2 regions of the Nocardioides sp. Z50_6 genome follow, and region 2 is predicted to be linked to the other one. Evidence: riboswitches for the same ligand, from Rfam matches in the RefSeq annotation. Region 2 holds a riboswitch; the other holds the start of a gene.
The links. A riboswitch is a leader RNA that binds a small molecule or an ion and turns the genes downstream of it on or off. The one in region 2 is predicted to bind thiamine pyrophosphate.
Positions count from the first base shown of each region.

Region 1: linked by a shared signal. The riboswitch ahead of AC4BGE_RS03295 (thiamine phosphate synthase) and the one ahead of AC4BGE_RS05250 (thiamine ABC transporter substrate-binding protein) in region 2 are both predicted to bind thiamine pyrophosphate.

Region 1 is NZ_JBZAJB010000001.1:678,144-685,383, reverse strand. Features, by position in the region: gene AC4BGE_RS03305 (ABC transporter permease) at 1-622, shown strand, start outside; gene AC4BGE_RS03300 (ABC transporter ATP-binding protein) at 622-1,692, shown strand; TPP riboswitch at 1,777-1,886, shown strand; gene AC4BGE_RS03295 (thiamine phosphate synthase) at 1,911-2,477, shown strand; gene thiO (glycine oxidase ThiO) at 2,474-3,529, shown strand; gene thiS (sulfur carrier protein ThiS) at 3,526-3,723, shown strand; gene AC4BGE_RS03280 (thiazole synthase) at 3,720-4,496, shown strand; gene AC4BGE_RS03275 (thiamine phosphate synthase) at 4,493-5,080, shown strand; gene thiD (bifunctional hydroxymethylpyrimidine kinase/phosphomethylpyrimidine kinase) at 5,077-5,865, shown strand; gene AC4BGE_RS03265 (Cof-type HAD-IIB family hydrolase) at 5,886-6,713, shown strand; gene AC4BGE_RS03260 (DUF1707 SHOCT-like domain-containing protein) at 6,724-7,240, shown strand, end outside.
Region 2 is NZ_JBZAJB010000002.1:111,562-118,801, reverse strand. Features, by position in the region: gene AC4BGE_RS05285 (LysR family transcriptional regulator) at 1-40, opposite strand, end outside; gene AC4BGE_RS05280 (hypothetical protein) at 145-339, shown strand; gene AC4BGE_RS05275 (hypothetical protein) at 329-880, opposite strand; gene AC4BGE_RS05270 (hypothetical protein) at 852-2,219, opposite strand; gene AC4BGE_RS05265 (MBL fold metallo-hydrolase) at 2,319-3,389, shown strand; gene AC4BGE_RS05260 (alpha/beta hydrolase) at 3,410-4,384, opposite strand; gene AC4BGE_RS05255 (sulfotransferase) at 4,410-5,378, shown strand; TPP riboswitch at 5,385-5,516, shown strand; gene AC4BGE_RS05250 (thiamine ABC transporter substrate-binding protein) at 5,509-6,567, shown strand; gene AC4BGE_RS05245 (ABC transporter permease) at 6,575-7,240, shown strand, end outside.

The DNA.
Region 1 (7,240 bases), on a different contig from region 2:
GATGTCCCAGGCCATCGTGACCAGCCTGGTGCTCGCCGCGCTGACCGTGGTCGGCATGGTCGTGCTGCTGGTCCCGACGATGGTCTGGGTGCGCCTGCGGGTGCCCCGCGCCTCCCGGCTGGTGGAGTTCCTCTGCCTGCTGCCGCTGACCATCCCGGCGCTGGTGATCGTGGTCGGCAGCTCCAACGTCTACAGCTGGCTGCGCTACGTCTTCGGCGAGACCTCGCTGGTGCTGGCCTTCTCCTACGTCGTGCTGGTGCTGCCCTACGCCTACCGCGCGATCGACGCCTCGCTCGCCGCCCTCGACGTGAGCACCCTCTCCGAGGCCGCCCGCTCGCTGGGCGCCGGCTGGTGGACGGTGATCGTCCGGGTGGTGCTGCCCAACATCTGGCCCGGCGTGCTGGGTGCCGCGTTCATCTCGATCGCGCTGGTGCTGGGCGAGTACACCTTCGCCTCGCTCCTCAACTACGAGACCCTGCCGGTCGCGATCGTGCTGCTGGGCAAGAGCGACGCCCAGACCTCGATGGCGGCCGCGCTCGCCTCGATCCTCTTCGCAGCGGTCCTGCTGCTGCTCCTCTCCTTCTTCGACCGCGGTCGACGCACCATGTCCGGAGGCAAGTGATGTCCAACGAACCCCAGGTCTCGCAGCAGGACGCGAGCGGCGGACTGGCGGTCGAGCTCTCCGACCTGCACCGCCACTACGGCGAGGTCCGTGCCCTCGACGGGCTCGACCTGCGGATCGAGCCGGGCGAGATGGTGGTGCTGCTCGGTCCCTCGGGCTGCGGCAAGACCACCGCGCTGCGCATCCTGGCCGGGCTCGAGCGCCAGGACAGCGGCACGGTGCGGGTGGGGGACCGGGACCTCTCGGCCGTGCCCGCCAACAAGCGCGACATGGGGATGGTCTTCCAGGCCTACAGCCTCTTCCCGCACCTGACCGTCCTGGAGAACGTGGCCTTCGGCCTCAAGATGCGCGGCCGCGGGCGCAAGGAGCGGCGGGACCGGGCCGGCGACATGCTCGACCTGGTGGGCCTGGGCGAGCACAAGGCGCGCTACGCCCACCAGCTCTCCGGTGGCCAGCAGCAGCGGGTGGCGCTGGCTCGCGCCCTTGCCGTGGAGCCCTCGGTGCTGCTGCTCGACGAGCCGCTCTCGGCGCTGGACGCCAAGGTCCGGGTGCAGCTGCGCGACGAGATCCGCAAGGTCCAGCTCGACGTCGGCACCACCACCCTCTTCGTCACCCACGACCAGGAGGAGGCGCTCGCGGTGGCCGACCGGGTCGGGGTGATGAACGCCGGCCGTCTCGAGCAGCTGGCCCCGCCGGCCGAGCTCTACTCCGCGCCCGCGACGGCCTTCGTCGGGGAGTTCGTGGGGCTCTCCAACCGGGTGCCGGCGACCGTCGAGTCGGGCCACGCCAACGTGCTGGGTCAGCGGGTGCCGGTGCTCGACGGATCGGCCACGGGCCAGGGCCTGGCGCTGGTGCGCCCCGAGTCGCTGGAGCTGACCGCCGACCCGGAGGGGAGCGCCACCGTGGTCTCGGTGGGCTTCCTCGGGCCGGTCTCGCGGGTCCACGTCGCCCTGCCCGACGGGCCCGAGCTGGTCGCCCAGCTGGCCAGCTCGGAGGCCTCCGGGCTGCGCCCGGGCGACCGCGTCGCGCTGGGCGTGAATCCGGCGCCGGTGCTGGTCGTCGGCGCCTGAGGGCGCACCGGCCGCCGGGCGCGGCCGCCGGCCGGCCGCGGTCACCACTCTGGACACCTGCTCGGGACCTTGGCTATCGTCGCTGACGTCCACCACGGGAGCCTGCGGCAGCGGGCTGAGAGGGAGCTGAGCCGCTCCGACCGTAGAACCTGATCCGGGTCATGCCGGCGAAGGAAGCGTCAGGAGTCCAGGTGTTGCTGCCCCGTCTGTTCTGCCTCGTGTCCGCCAGGGACGACCTCTCCCTGCTGCCCGACCTCGCCGCGGCCGGCGTCGACGGCTTCCAGGTGCGAGAGAAGACCGGCACCGACCGGGAGGTCCTCGACCTGACCCGGACGGTGGTGGGCGCGGTGCGCCCGGCGGGCGCCCGGGTGGTCGTCGACGACCGGCTCGACGTCGCCCTCGCGGCCGGGGCCGACGGCGTCCACCTCGGTGCCGACGACCTGCCCGTGGCCGCCGCCCGCCGGGTCGCCCCCGACCTGCTCGTGGGTGCCACCTGCCGCAGCCGCGACGACGTGCTGCGGGCCGCGGCCGCGGGGGCGTCCTACGCCGGCTTCGGGCCGGTCTGGTCGAGCTCGAGCAAGAGCGGCATCCCCGACCCGCTCGGGGCCTTCGCACTCACCTGGGCGACGGGCGTGCTGCCGCTGGTCGCCATCGGCGGGGTGGACGCCGGGCGCGCGGCCCGGGCGCGCGGGGCGGGGGCGCACGGGGTCGCGGTGATCGCCGGGATCTGGGCCTCGCGGGATCCGGTGGCGGCGGCCAAGGAGCTGGTGGCGGCCCTCGCGTGAGCCTGCGGGTGCGAGTCCTCGGGGCCGGGATCATCGGGCTCGCCTGCGCCGAGGAGCTGGCGAACCGCGGTCACCGGGTCACGGTGCAGGACCCGGTGCCGGGGAGCGGAGCGTCCTGGGCGGCCGCCGGGATGCTCTGCCCGGCGGGGGAGACCTGGCACGGGGAGACCGACCTGCTCACGGCCGGGCGCCGGTCGGCGCGGCTCTGGCCGGGGCTGGCCGGCCGGCTGGGGCTGAGGCTGCAGACGGCCGGCACGCTGCTGGTGGGCCACGACGCCGGGGACCTCCAGGAGCTCGCCCGGCAGGCCGGGCTGCTCGAGGCCCTCGGGGAGCCGGTGGAGGAGCTGGACCGGGTGGCGCTCCGGGCCGCCGAGCCCTGCCTGGGCCGCAGCGCCGGAGGGTTCCGGCTGCCCGCCGACCTCGCCGTCGACCCGCGGGCCGTCATGGCCGCTCTGCGGCGGCGGCTCGGCGAGGCGCTGGTCCCCGGCGAGTGGCTCCTCGACCGGGAGCCCGCCCCCGGACCCGACCACGACGCGGTCGTGGTGGCGACCGGGTCGCGGCTGCCGACGCCGTTCGCCGGGCTGGTCCGCGGGGTGCGCGGCGAGGTGCTGCGGGTGCGCAGCGCGGACCCGCCGCGTCACGTGGTGCGCGGCCTGGTGCGCGGGCGAGCGGTCTACCTGGTGCCGCGCCCGGACGGCGAGGTGGTGGTCGGCGCGACCGCCGAGGAGCACGACACCGGCCCGGAGGTGACCGCGGGCGGGGTGCACGGCCTGCTCGACGCGGGCCGCGCACTTCTTCCGGCGCTCGACCGGGCGACCTGGCTGGAGGCGGTGGCCCGGGACCGTCCCGGCACCCGCGACAACCGGCCGCTGGTCGGCCCCACCCCCCTGCCGGGGGTGTTGCTGGCCGCCGGCCACCACCGTCACGGCGTGCTGCTGGCCCCGCTGACCGCGCGCCTGGTCGCCGACCACCTGGAGTCGGGGACCGTCCATCCGCCCTGGGACCCGCGCCGGCGGCCCGCGGCGACACCGCACCCGAGGAGGAGCCCATGAGGATCGTGGTCAACGGACGACCGATCGAGGTGCCCGAGGAGGACCTCGCCACCCTGCTGCGCCACCGCAGGGTGCCCGAGACCGGGTGCGCGGTCGCCGTCAACGGAGTGGTGGTGCCGCGGGCGGCCCGGGTCGGGCACGCCCTGCGGCCCGGCGACGTCGTCGAGGTGGTGCAGGCGGTGCAGGGCGGATGAGCGCCGCCGGGGACCCGTTGCTGATCGCGGGGGAGACCCTCGCCTCCCGGCTGCTGCTCGGCACCGGCGGGCTGCCGCGCCTCTCCCTGCTCCCGGAGGTGCTGCGCGCCGCCGACCCTGGCCTGGTCACCGTGAGCATGCGCCGGACGCCGGGCACGGGTGCGGATGGGCTGCTCGGGACGCTGCGCGCCCACGGCGTCCGGCTGCTCCCCAACACCGCCGGCTGCACCAGCGCCCGGGAGGCGGTGTTCACCGCCGAGCTGGCCCGCGACGCGCTGGAGACCGACTGGGTCAAGCTCGAGGTGATCGGCGACGAGGAGTCGCTGCTGCCGGACGCCGTGGAGCTGCTCGACGCCGCCGAGCAGCTGGTGGCCCGCGGCTTCACCGTGCTGCCCTACGCGCCGCCCGACCCGGTGCTGGCCCGCCGGCTGGCCGACGCCGGGTGCGCGGCGGTGATGCCGCTGGGCTCGCCCATCGGCTCGGGCCGCGGGGTGCTCGACCCGTGGTCGCTGGAGGCGGTGGTGGCCGCGGTCGCCGTCCCGGTCGTCCTCGACGCCGGGATCGGCACCGCCTCCGACGCCGCTCTCGCCATGGAGCTGGGCTGTGCCGCGGTGCTCGCGGCCTCCGCGGTGACCCGGGCCGCGGACCCGCCGGCGATGGCGCGGGCGCTGCGGCTCGCGGTCGAGGCGGGGCGGACGGCTCGGGGTGCCGGCCGGATCCCGCGCCGGTCGGTGGCCCGGGCGTCCAGCCCGGTGGCGGGGCGGGTCGGATGAGCCCCCGCCCCCCGGCGCGACCCCCGCGGGTGGTGCTGCTCACCGACCGCGCCCAGCTGGCGCCGGGCCGTGGGCTGCTGGCGACCGTGACTGCCTGCCACGCCGCCGGGCTCCGCGCCGTGGTGGTGCGCGAGCCCGATCTGCCGGCCGCGCGCCGGCGGGCCCTGGTCGCGGCGCTCGCCGCCCTGCCGGGGCTGCGGGTCGTCTCCTCGCGGCTGCCCGACCCGGCCGCCCACGCGATGCACCTGGCGGCGGGCCAGCCGGTCCCGGCCGGGACACCGTGCTGGGGCCGCTCCTGCCACTCCCGCGCGGAGGTGGCGGAGGCGACGGCCGACGGAGCCGGGTGGGTGACGCTCTCGCCGTACGACGTCACCCGGAGCAAGCCCGGCTACGGGCCGGCGCTCCCGGCGACCGCCTTCGCCGGCCACCGGCTGCCCGTCCTCGCGCTCGGCGGGGTCGGCCCCGGGGTGGCCGCCGCCGCCCTGACGGCCGGCGCCCACGGGGTCGCGGTGATGGGCGCGGTGATGCGGGCCCCCGACCCCGCCGAGGTGGTCACCCGGCTGCTGGCCGAGGTGGGGGAGTGACGCCGCCGGTGGTGCTGACGATCGCCGGCACGGACTCGGGCGGGGCCGCGGGCCTCGCGGCCGACCTCGCCACGTTCGGCCACCTCGGCACCCACGGCGCGTGCGTGGTCACCGCCGTCACCGCCCAGGACACGCTCGGCGTGCACGCCGTCCATCCCGTCCCGTGGGAGGTGGTGGCCGCGCAGCTCGACGCCGTGCTCGGCGACCTGCCGGTGGCCGCGGTCAAGACGGGGATGCTGGGCAGCGCCGAGGTGGTCCGGCTGGTGGCCGACCGGGTCGGGGGAGCCGGCGTCCCCCTGGTGGTCGACCCGGTGCTGGTGGCCACCAGCGGGGCGGTGCTGGGGGACGCGGGGGTGGTCGCTGCCTACCGCGAGCACCTGCTGGGGCTGGCCACGGTGGCCACCCCCAACCCCGAGGAGGCGGCCGCGCTGGCCGGCTGCCCGGGCACCCAGCGGGAGCTGGCCGCCCTGCTCTCCGGGCGCGGTCACCCGGTCCTGGTCACCGGTGGCGCGAGCGGGTGCGACCTGCTGGCCCTGCCCGGCCGCGAGCCGGTGGAGGTCGCCCACCCGAGCGTGGAGACGCGCAACGACCACGGCACCGGGTGCACCCACAGCAGCGCCCTGGCCGCGCACCTCGCCCACGGCGTGCCGCTGCCCGAGGCGGCGGCACGCGCCGCGGCGTACACCGCCGGGCGGCTGGTCGTCGGCCGCGACTGGCGGCTGGGCCGCGGCCGGGGGCCGGTCGCCCACACCGCACCCGGTGCCTCGCGCCGCGACGACCGGTGAGTCTCGCCTACGCTGCGACCATGGCGATCCGGCTCGTGGCCACCGACCTCGACGGCACCCTGCTGCGCGACGACCTGAGCATCAGCCCGCGCACCCGGGCCGCCCTCGACGCGGCGCGTGCCGCGGGCGTCCACGTGGTGCCGGTGACCGCGCGGCAGCCGATCGGGGTCCGCCGCATCGCCGAGCAGGCCGGCTTCGACGGCTGGGCGGTCTGCAGCAACGGCAGCCTGGGCGTCCACCTGGGCACCGGCGAGCGCCTGTTCGAGAGCCACCTGGAGGTCGAGGTGCAGCGCAGGCTCGTCGAGGCGCTGGCCGAGGCGGTGCCGGGGGTGCTCTGCTGCAGCGTGCGCGAGGGCGGCGAGCTCTTCGTCGCCCAGGAGGGGTACGCCGCGATCGCGACCTTCGAGGACCACAAGCGCGACGTCGCCACGATGGGCGGCCACCCGGTCGCCGACGTGCTGGCCGCGCCCAGCCTCAAGCTGATCGTGCGGCACCCCGAGCTCGCCGTCGAGGAACTGGCCGAGCGGCTCGCGGCCCTCGGTCTCGGCGGGTTCGCCACCACGCGCTCGGGGGCGCCGTTCCTCGAGGTGATGGCGCAGGGGGTGAGCAAGGCGTGGGGTCTGGCCCGGCTCTGCGAGGAGCTCGGCGTCGAGGCCGGCGAGGTGCTGGCCTTCGGGGACGCCCTCAACGACGTCGAGATGCTCACCTGGGCGGGCCACGGCGTGGCGGTCGGCAACGCGTCGCCGGCCGTCCGGGCGGCGGCCGACCGGGTGACGGCGAGCAACCAGGACGACGGGGTGGCCCTGGTTCTGGAGGAGATCGCCGGCTCGGCCGCAGGTGCTCGCTAGGCTGACGCCCATGGACCAGCCCGACCCCTCCCGCCTGCGCATCTCGGACCAGGACCGGCACCGGGTCGCGGAGGCCCTCCGCGAGGCCGCGGCCGAGGGCCGTCTCGACCTCGACGAGCTGGACGAGCGCCTGGAGGCCGCCTACGGCGCCAAGGTGTACGCCGACCTGGTGCCGTTGACCGCGGACCTCCCCGGCGCCACCCCGACGAGCCTGCAGCCGTTCGGGCAGACGCTGCCGGTGCCCCGGCCGACGCCCGGCCTGCCCGCCACCGTGAGCCACCACAGCTCGGTGGCCATCCTCTCCGGTGTCGACCGCAAGGGCGTGTGGCAGATCGGGTCGACCCACACCGCCTTCTCGATGATGGGGGCGGTCCTGCTCGACCTGCGCGAGGCCCGCTTCAGCGCCACCGAGACGATCATCAACGCCAACACGGTGATGGGCTCGGTCGACATCTACGTCAACGCCGGCACCCACGTGGTGGTGGAGGGCTTCGGGGTGATGGGCGCCTTCGACCAGGCCCGCGACA
Region 2 (7,240 bases):
AGACGGCCAGGAAGCAGGTGAGCTGGTGCATCGAGAGCATAGGGAAGTCCTTTGGATGCCAGAGACAGCACAGGCTACCCCTATGAGACCCGGCGACGGAGAATAGCGGTGAACCCGTCTGCCGACCGCCTCGAGGAGGTACCCATGCTGTTCACCCACCACTGCTCCGCGTGCGACAAGGTGCAGCTGATCTTCCCGAGCCTCGGTCACGCCGTCCGGGAGACCCCCGCCGGGCCCGAGCTGGCCTTCACCTGCTGGTGCGGCGCCGAGCAGCGCCACGTCCTGAGCGACGACCTGGACGGCCTGGCCGCGCGCGGCGAGGTCGAGCTCATCGCCTGACGTGCCACAGGCCGTCGCTCCCCGAGGGGGTCGACCTGGCCAGGTGGGCGCGCACGCCCTGGTGCGGCACCCACGGCTGTGACCGGGTGGGTGGGTAGACCTCCACCCGCTCGAGCACCGTGCTCCAGTCCGGGTCCGTGGCGACCCGGGCCGCGACCAGTGCCCCGGCCATCGACTCCTCGAGCACCCACAGGTGGTCGAACTCGCGGCGGGTGTCGGACCACAGGGAGTCCCAGCTGCGCCGCTGGGCGTAGGCCGCGCCGTGCAGCTTGGCCTTCACCTGGTTGAGGGCCAGCTCGAAGCGACGGCTCTGCTGGACGAACCCCCGGGAGATCCCGTCGCCGTCCTCCAGCTGGTGGCGCACCGGCGGCACCAGGACCGCGAGGACGGCGGCGTTGTGCCGGGAGGTGGCGGTCAGGAACCGGTCGATGACGGGGTAGCCGTCACGGGGCTCCTTCGCCGTGTGGGCGACCTCCGCCCGGGCCAGCCGGTCCTCGAGGACGCGGTGGCTCTCACGTAGGTGGGGGAGGAGGGTGTCCATGTGAGGTCTTTTCTGTGACGCCGGCCACAGGGGTTTCCTCAAGTGTGCGCTCGCCCTGGGTGGAGGACAAGACGGTCCCTTCTCCCCGGGCCACAGGTCCCGGAGCCTGTCCGCGGCCGGCCCGCCACCCGGCCACGGCGGCCACCAGCGCCGCCAGCGCCAGCAGGGAGAGGCTCCCCGGCACCACCGCCACCCCGAGGGTCGCCGCGAGCTCGCCGCGGCCGCGCTCGCCCCAGACCTGACCCTGCGCGCTGCCCGAGCCGGAGACCCGGGTGGCCAGCCCCAGGAGGGGCACCGCCACCGCGAGCAGGCCCAGCCAGCGCAGCAGGTCGCCGGGGACCGCGCCCGGGTGGGCGGAGGTGCGCACCACTCGCCGCGCCGAGAGCCACAGCACGACGACGGTGAGCGGGACGGCGGCCCACAGCCCCGGCTCCAGCTGCGTCCAGTGGCCGAGGCGCTCGTGGAAGCTGCCGATGGCCACGTCGAGGTCGCCCGAGGCGGTGCCGTCGACCGTGCGGCCGGCGGGGCCGAGCGCGCCGAGCGCCAGCACGGCCCAGCCCCAGTTGGCCACCAGGGCCAGCAGCAGCCCGATCCCGCTGGCCGTCTCCAGGTCGCCGGTGAGGTCGCCGGCGGCGTTCTGCTCACCGCCCGCCAGCATCAGCAGCCCGGCGAGCCCGGCCGCCGGGAGGAGCAGGACCAGCGTCACCAGGCCGCGCAGCGGAGCCCGCAGCCGGTCGCCCCAGCCGGCCACCCGGGGAGACCAGCCGTCGCGGCGCAGCAGCGCGACCGCGGCGAGCACCGCGAAGGTGACCGCGAAGGTGCCCAGCGGGGCCTGCCAGGCCACCACCCGCGCCTGCCCGTCGACCTGGTCGGCGTCGCCCTCGGCGATCCAGCCCAGCGCCACCAGGATGCCGCCGGAGCCGCTGCGCGAGGCGAGGCCCACGGCCAGCACCACGGCCGCCAGCAGGCATGCGGCCCGGGCCGCGTCGACCAGCGCCGGGAGGCCCCCGGCGGCGTCGCGCGTCGTACGCCGGAAGGAGAGGGCCGCGGTGGCGGTCGCGAGCAGCGTCAGGGTGGCCGGCACCACCCGGGCGCTGCCCTCGGCGGTGCCGGAGACGACCACGAAGCTGCCGCTCATCCACCCCTCGACGCCCGCGCCGAAGGCTCCGGTGACCAGGGCCCCCGCGGTGGTGAGCAGCTGGCCGGTCGACATCGACTCGGTGGCGATCAGCCAGGCCAGCAGCAGCGCCGCCGCCAGCGTCACCACCGAGGTGACCGCGGCCACCCGCGCGGCGCGGCGCCACGAGGCGAGCTGGCCGGCGGAGCGGGCGTCAGACATGCCTGACAGGGTGCCCCACCCTCCGCCGTGCCGTCCGGAGAAACCCACACCCTGAGACCCTGACCCACCGACCGACCACGGACGCCCCCTAGATTGGGGATGGTGCAGACACCCGCCTCGACCGCCGCCGCCGTCTCCCCCGACTCCGGGGAGCACTGGACCGCAGAAGGGGCCTGGCCGGTGGCCCCCGGCGTCTTCCGCATCCCCCTGCCCCTGCCGAACGACGGGCTCCGCGCGATCAACGTCTATGCGATCGAGACGCCCGACGGCCTGACCCTGGTCGACGGCGGCTGGGCGCTCGAGGCGTCCCGGGAGGTCCTGGACCGCTCGCTGAAGGCGATCGACCGCACGGTCGCCGACATCGGCTCCTTCCTGGTCACCCACGTGCACCGCGACCACTACACCCAGGCGGTCGCGCTGCGCGCCGAGACAGGTGCTCGGATCAGCCTCGGGCTCGCCGAGCGGCCGTCGCTGGAGGCCATCCGGGTCGGGTGGCGCGAGGACCCGCACGTGGCGCTGCTGGCCCGGGCCGGCGCCCCGGACCTCGCCCGCCGGTGGGACGAGCTGAACACCGGCCCGACCGAGAACCTCGGGGTGTGGGCCGATCCCGACACCTGGCTGGACCGCGACCTGACCCTGAGCGTGGGGGAGCGGACCCTGGACGCGGTGCACACCCCCGGTCACACCCAGGGCCACTACGTCTTCGCCGAGCGGGACGCCGGGCTGCTGTTCGCCGGCGACCACGTGCTCCCGACGATCACCCCCTCCATCGGCTTCGAGGGCGTCCCGCCGGAGCAGCCGTTGGGCGACTTCCTCGCCTCGCTGGCCAAGGTGCGGGGGCTGCCCGACCTGCGGCTGCTGCCCGCCCACGGCCCCGTCGCCGGCTCCACCCACGCCCGCGTCGACGAGCTGCTCGCCCACCACGAGGAGCGGCTGGCGCTGTGCCGGGCCGCCTTCGGCGCCGCGGCGGAGCTCACCGCCCACGACGTCGCCGGCCGGCTGCCGTGGACCCGCCACGCGCACGCCTTCGCGACGCTGGACGTCTTCAACTCCGCGCTGGCCACGATGGAGACCAAGGCCCACCTCGAGCTGCTGGTGGTCCGCGGCGAGCTCTCCCGGCACGAGGTGGACGGCACCGAGGTCTACCGGGTCCTGCCCCCGCGGGTCTGAGCGGTCCGGTCAGGCGCCGGTCAGGCGCCGGTCAGGAAGGACCCCACCTGGGCGGTCGCCCGCCGGGCCTCCGGGACCAGCGGCAGCAGCGGGTAGACGTGGAGCAGCCCCGGCTCCTCCACGGTGGTCAGCTCCCAGCCGGCCTGCGCGCCGCGCCGGGCCAGCAGCCGGCAGCCGGGCGCCAGGGTGTCGCGGGTGCCGTAGAGCAGCAGGGCCGGCGGCAGGCCGGCCAGGGAGCCGAGCGCGGGCGAGACCTCGGGCCGGGTCAGGTCCTCCTCGCCGCCCGCCCACCACCGGGCGTAGGCGCGGGTCTTGCCCACGAAGAGCCACGGGTCGTCCCGGCTGGCCAGCGCGGTCTCCTCCGGCGTGGTGTCGGCCAGGTCGACCCAGGGGGAGACGAGGACCAGCCGGGCGGCCACGGGCCCTCCGGCGTCGCGCATCGCCTGCGCCACCGCCAGCGCGTAGCCGCCGCCCGCGGAGTCGCCGCCCAGCACCAGCTCGCCCCCGGTCGCGGCGGCCTCCCGCGCCCAGCGGGTCGCCAGGGCGGTGGTCGCCGCGAACGAGTCGCGCCAGGTGTGCCGGGGCGCCAGCGGGTAGTCGGGCAGCACCAGCCGGGCCCCGGTGGTCGCGGCGAGCCGGCACAGCCACCGCAGGTGGAAGGGGTCCAGCGGGTGGGCGTAGCCGCCGCCGTGCAGGTGGAGCAGCGTCGGCCGGCCGGCCGCGTGGTCGGGCCGGCGCGGCGTCACCACCCAGGTCGGGTAGCCGGCCGAGTCGTCGCGGGCCACACGGAAGCGCCGGTCGAAGCGCGGCACCAGCATGGTCGGCAGCGCCGGGCTGCGGTCCCGGTGGCGGCGCTCGACGGAGGCCCGCTCCTGCTCGGCGTCGACGAGCTCGCCGGTACGCCGCACCCGGGGCAGCGCCCAGGCCAGCAGCCGGTGCCGGCGGCTGGGGCCGGGGCCTGGACGGAAGAGCTCGGAGTGCGGGACGCGGGTCACGGTCGCACCCTAGGCTCAGGCCACCATGACCGAGCCGTCCAGCACGCCGTCCGAGGGTCCCGCGGCAGCCGTGCCGGACCCGCTGGTGCTCTACCTCGCCGGCTGGGGCCGCAGCGGCTCGACGCTGCTGGAGCGGCTGCTGGGAGAGCTCGACGGGGTGACCCTGCTCGGTGAGGTGGTCCACCTCTGGGAGCGCGGTGTGCGCCGCGACGAGCTGTGCGCCTGCGGCGCGGCGTTCTCGGCCTGCCCGTTCTGGACCGCGGTCGGGGAGCGGGCCTTCGGCGGCTGGGGGCGGGTCGACGTCGACCGGGTGGCCCACCTCAAGGAGCAGGTCGACCGGCAGCGCCGGCTGCCGAGCACGCTGCGCCGCCACCCGTCGCCGGCCACCCGCCGCGCGGTGCTCGACTACGCCGGGCACTACCGCGCCGTCTACGCTGCCGCGCGCGAGGTGGCGGGGGGCGCCCGGGTCCTGGTGGACTCCAGCAAGGAGATCCCCACCGCCGTGACCCTCAGCCACCTGCCCGACCTGGACCTGCGGGTGCTGCACGTGCTCCGCGACCCGCGCGGGGTGGCGTACTCCTGGGCCAAGACCGTGGCCCGCCCGGAGGCGGGCGGCGAGCCGATGCCCCGCTTCTCCCCGGCCCGGAGCACCGCCTTGTGGGTCTCGGGCAACCTGACCGTGCAGGCCCTCCCCTGGCGGGGCGCCCCGCTGGCCCGGCTGCGCTACGAGGACCTGGTCGCCGACCCGGCCGGGGCGGTGGCCGCGAGCTGGCAGGCCCTCGGGCTGCCGGGCAGCCCCGCCCTCCCGCTGCTCGGGCCGCACGAGGTCGAGCTGGGGCCCTGCCACTCGGTGGCGGGAAACCCGATGCGCTTCCGGACCGGCCGCACCGAGCTGCGGGCCGACGAGGAGTGGCGCAGCGAGATGACGGCGCGCGACAGGCGCCTGGTGACCGCCCTGTCCTGGCCGGTGCTGCGCCGCTTCGGCTACCGGTAGTATCGCCGGACCAGACAGGGGAGCACCCGGTGTCGCGACGCGTCGACGACATCCATGTGCTGAGAGTGCGGAGAGAGCCGCAGACCCTCCGAACCTGCACCGGTTAGCACCGGCGAAGGGAGTCAGAGAAGTGAAGACCCATGCCCTCCTCGCGTCCGTGGCGGTGCTGAGCGCGGTCACGGCCGGCTGCAGCGCCCTCGGCGACGACAACGACGACACCGCCGGCGCGGACGAGCGTGACCGGGTCATCCTGGTCACCCACGAGTCCTTCCAGCTGCCCGAGGAGCTGATCGAGGAGTTCAGCGAGCGGCACGACCTCGACCTGATCGTCCGGGCCTCCGGCGACGCCGGCTCCCTGAGCGCCAAGCTCGGGCTGACCAAGGAGAACCCGCTCGGGGACGCCGCCTTCGGCATCGACAACACCTTCGCCTCCCGCGTGCTCGCCGAGGGTGTCTTCGCCCCCTTCGAGGCCCCGCTGCCGGCCGGCGCCGAGGAGTTCGCGCTGCCCGAGGGGGCCGACCGGCTCACCCCGGTCGACGTGGGCCACGTCTGTGTCAACGTCGACGACACCTGGTTCGCCGAGCGGGACGTGAAGCCGCCGCGGACGCTGGCGGACCTCGCCGAGCCGGCGTACCAGGACCTGATGGTGGTGCCGGCCGCCTCGACCTCCTCGGTCGGGATGTCCTTCCTGCTCGCCACCGTGGCGGCCTACGGCGACGAGTGGCCCGTCTACTGGCAGTCGCTGGTCGACAACGGCGTCAAGATCGTCGACGGCTGGAGCGACGCCTACTACACCGACTTCACCCAGGGCGGCGAGGACGGCACCCGCCCGATCGTGCTCTCCTACGACTCCTCCCCGGCGTTCACCGTCCCCGAGGGGAAGAACCGCTCCACCACCAGCGCGCTGCTCGACACCTGTTTCCGCCAGGTCGAGTACGCCGGGGTGCTGGCGGGCGCGTCCAACCCCGAGGGGGCCGAGGTGCTGGTGGAGTTCCTGGTCGGCCGGTCGGTGCAGGAGGCGCTGCCGGAGTCGATGTACGTCTTCCCGGTCGACGCCTCCGTGGAGCTGCCCGAGGCCTGGGCCGCCCACGCCGTCCAGCCCGACGAGCCGTTCACCGTGGCGCCCGAGGAGATCGCGGCCAACCGCGAGCGGTGGCTCCAGGAGTGGACCGAGCTCACCACCCGGTGACCGGGTCGTGACCCGTCGGCTGCTGGCGCTGGCCGCCCTCTCCGCCGGACCGCTGCTGGTGCTCGGCGTCTTCTTCGTGCTGCCGGTGACCGGAATGGTGGCCCGCGGGTTCTGGGTCGACGGCGCCTTCGACCCCGGCGGGGTGCTCGAGGTGCTCCGCCGGCCCCGGGTGCTGCGGGTGCTCTCCTTCACCGTGGGCTCGGCACTGGCCGGGACGCTGCTCTCGCTGGTGCTCGGGCTGCCGGCCGCCTACGCGCTGAGCCGGCTCGCCCTGCCGGGGCGCCGGGTGGTCCGCGCCGCGCTGCTGGTGCCGTTCGTGCTCCCCACCGTGGTGGTCGGCGTCGCCTTCCGGGAGCTGCTCGGGGAGTCCGGCCCGCTCGGCTTCCTCGGGCTCGACGGCACGCCGGTGGCGATCGTGCTGGGCCTGGCCTTCTTCAACTCCGCCGTCGTGGTGCGCGGGGTGGGGGCGGCGTGGGAGTCCCTCGACCCGCGCCCGGCCGAGGCCGCTGCGGCCCTCGGTGCCCCCCCGTGGCAGGTGCTGCGCACGGTCACCCTGCCCGCCCTGCGGCCGGCCATCGTCTCCTCGGCGTCGGTGGTCTTCCTCTTCTGCGCGACCGCGTTCGGCATCGTGCTCACCCTCGGCGGGGTCCGCTACGCCACCGTGGAGACCGAG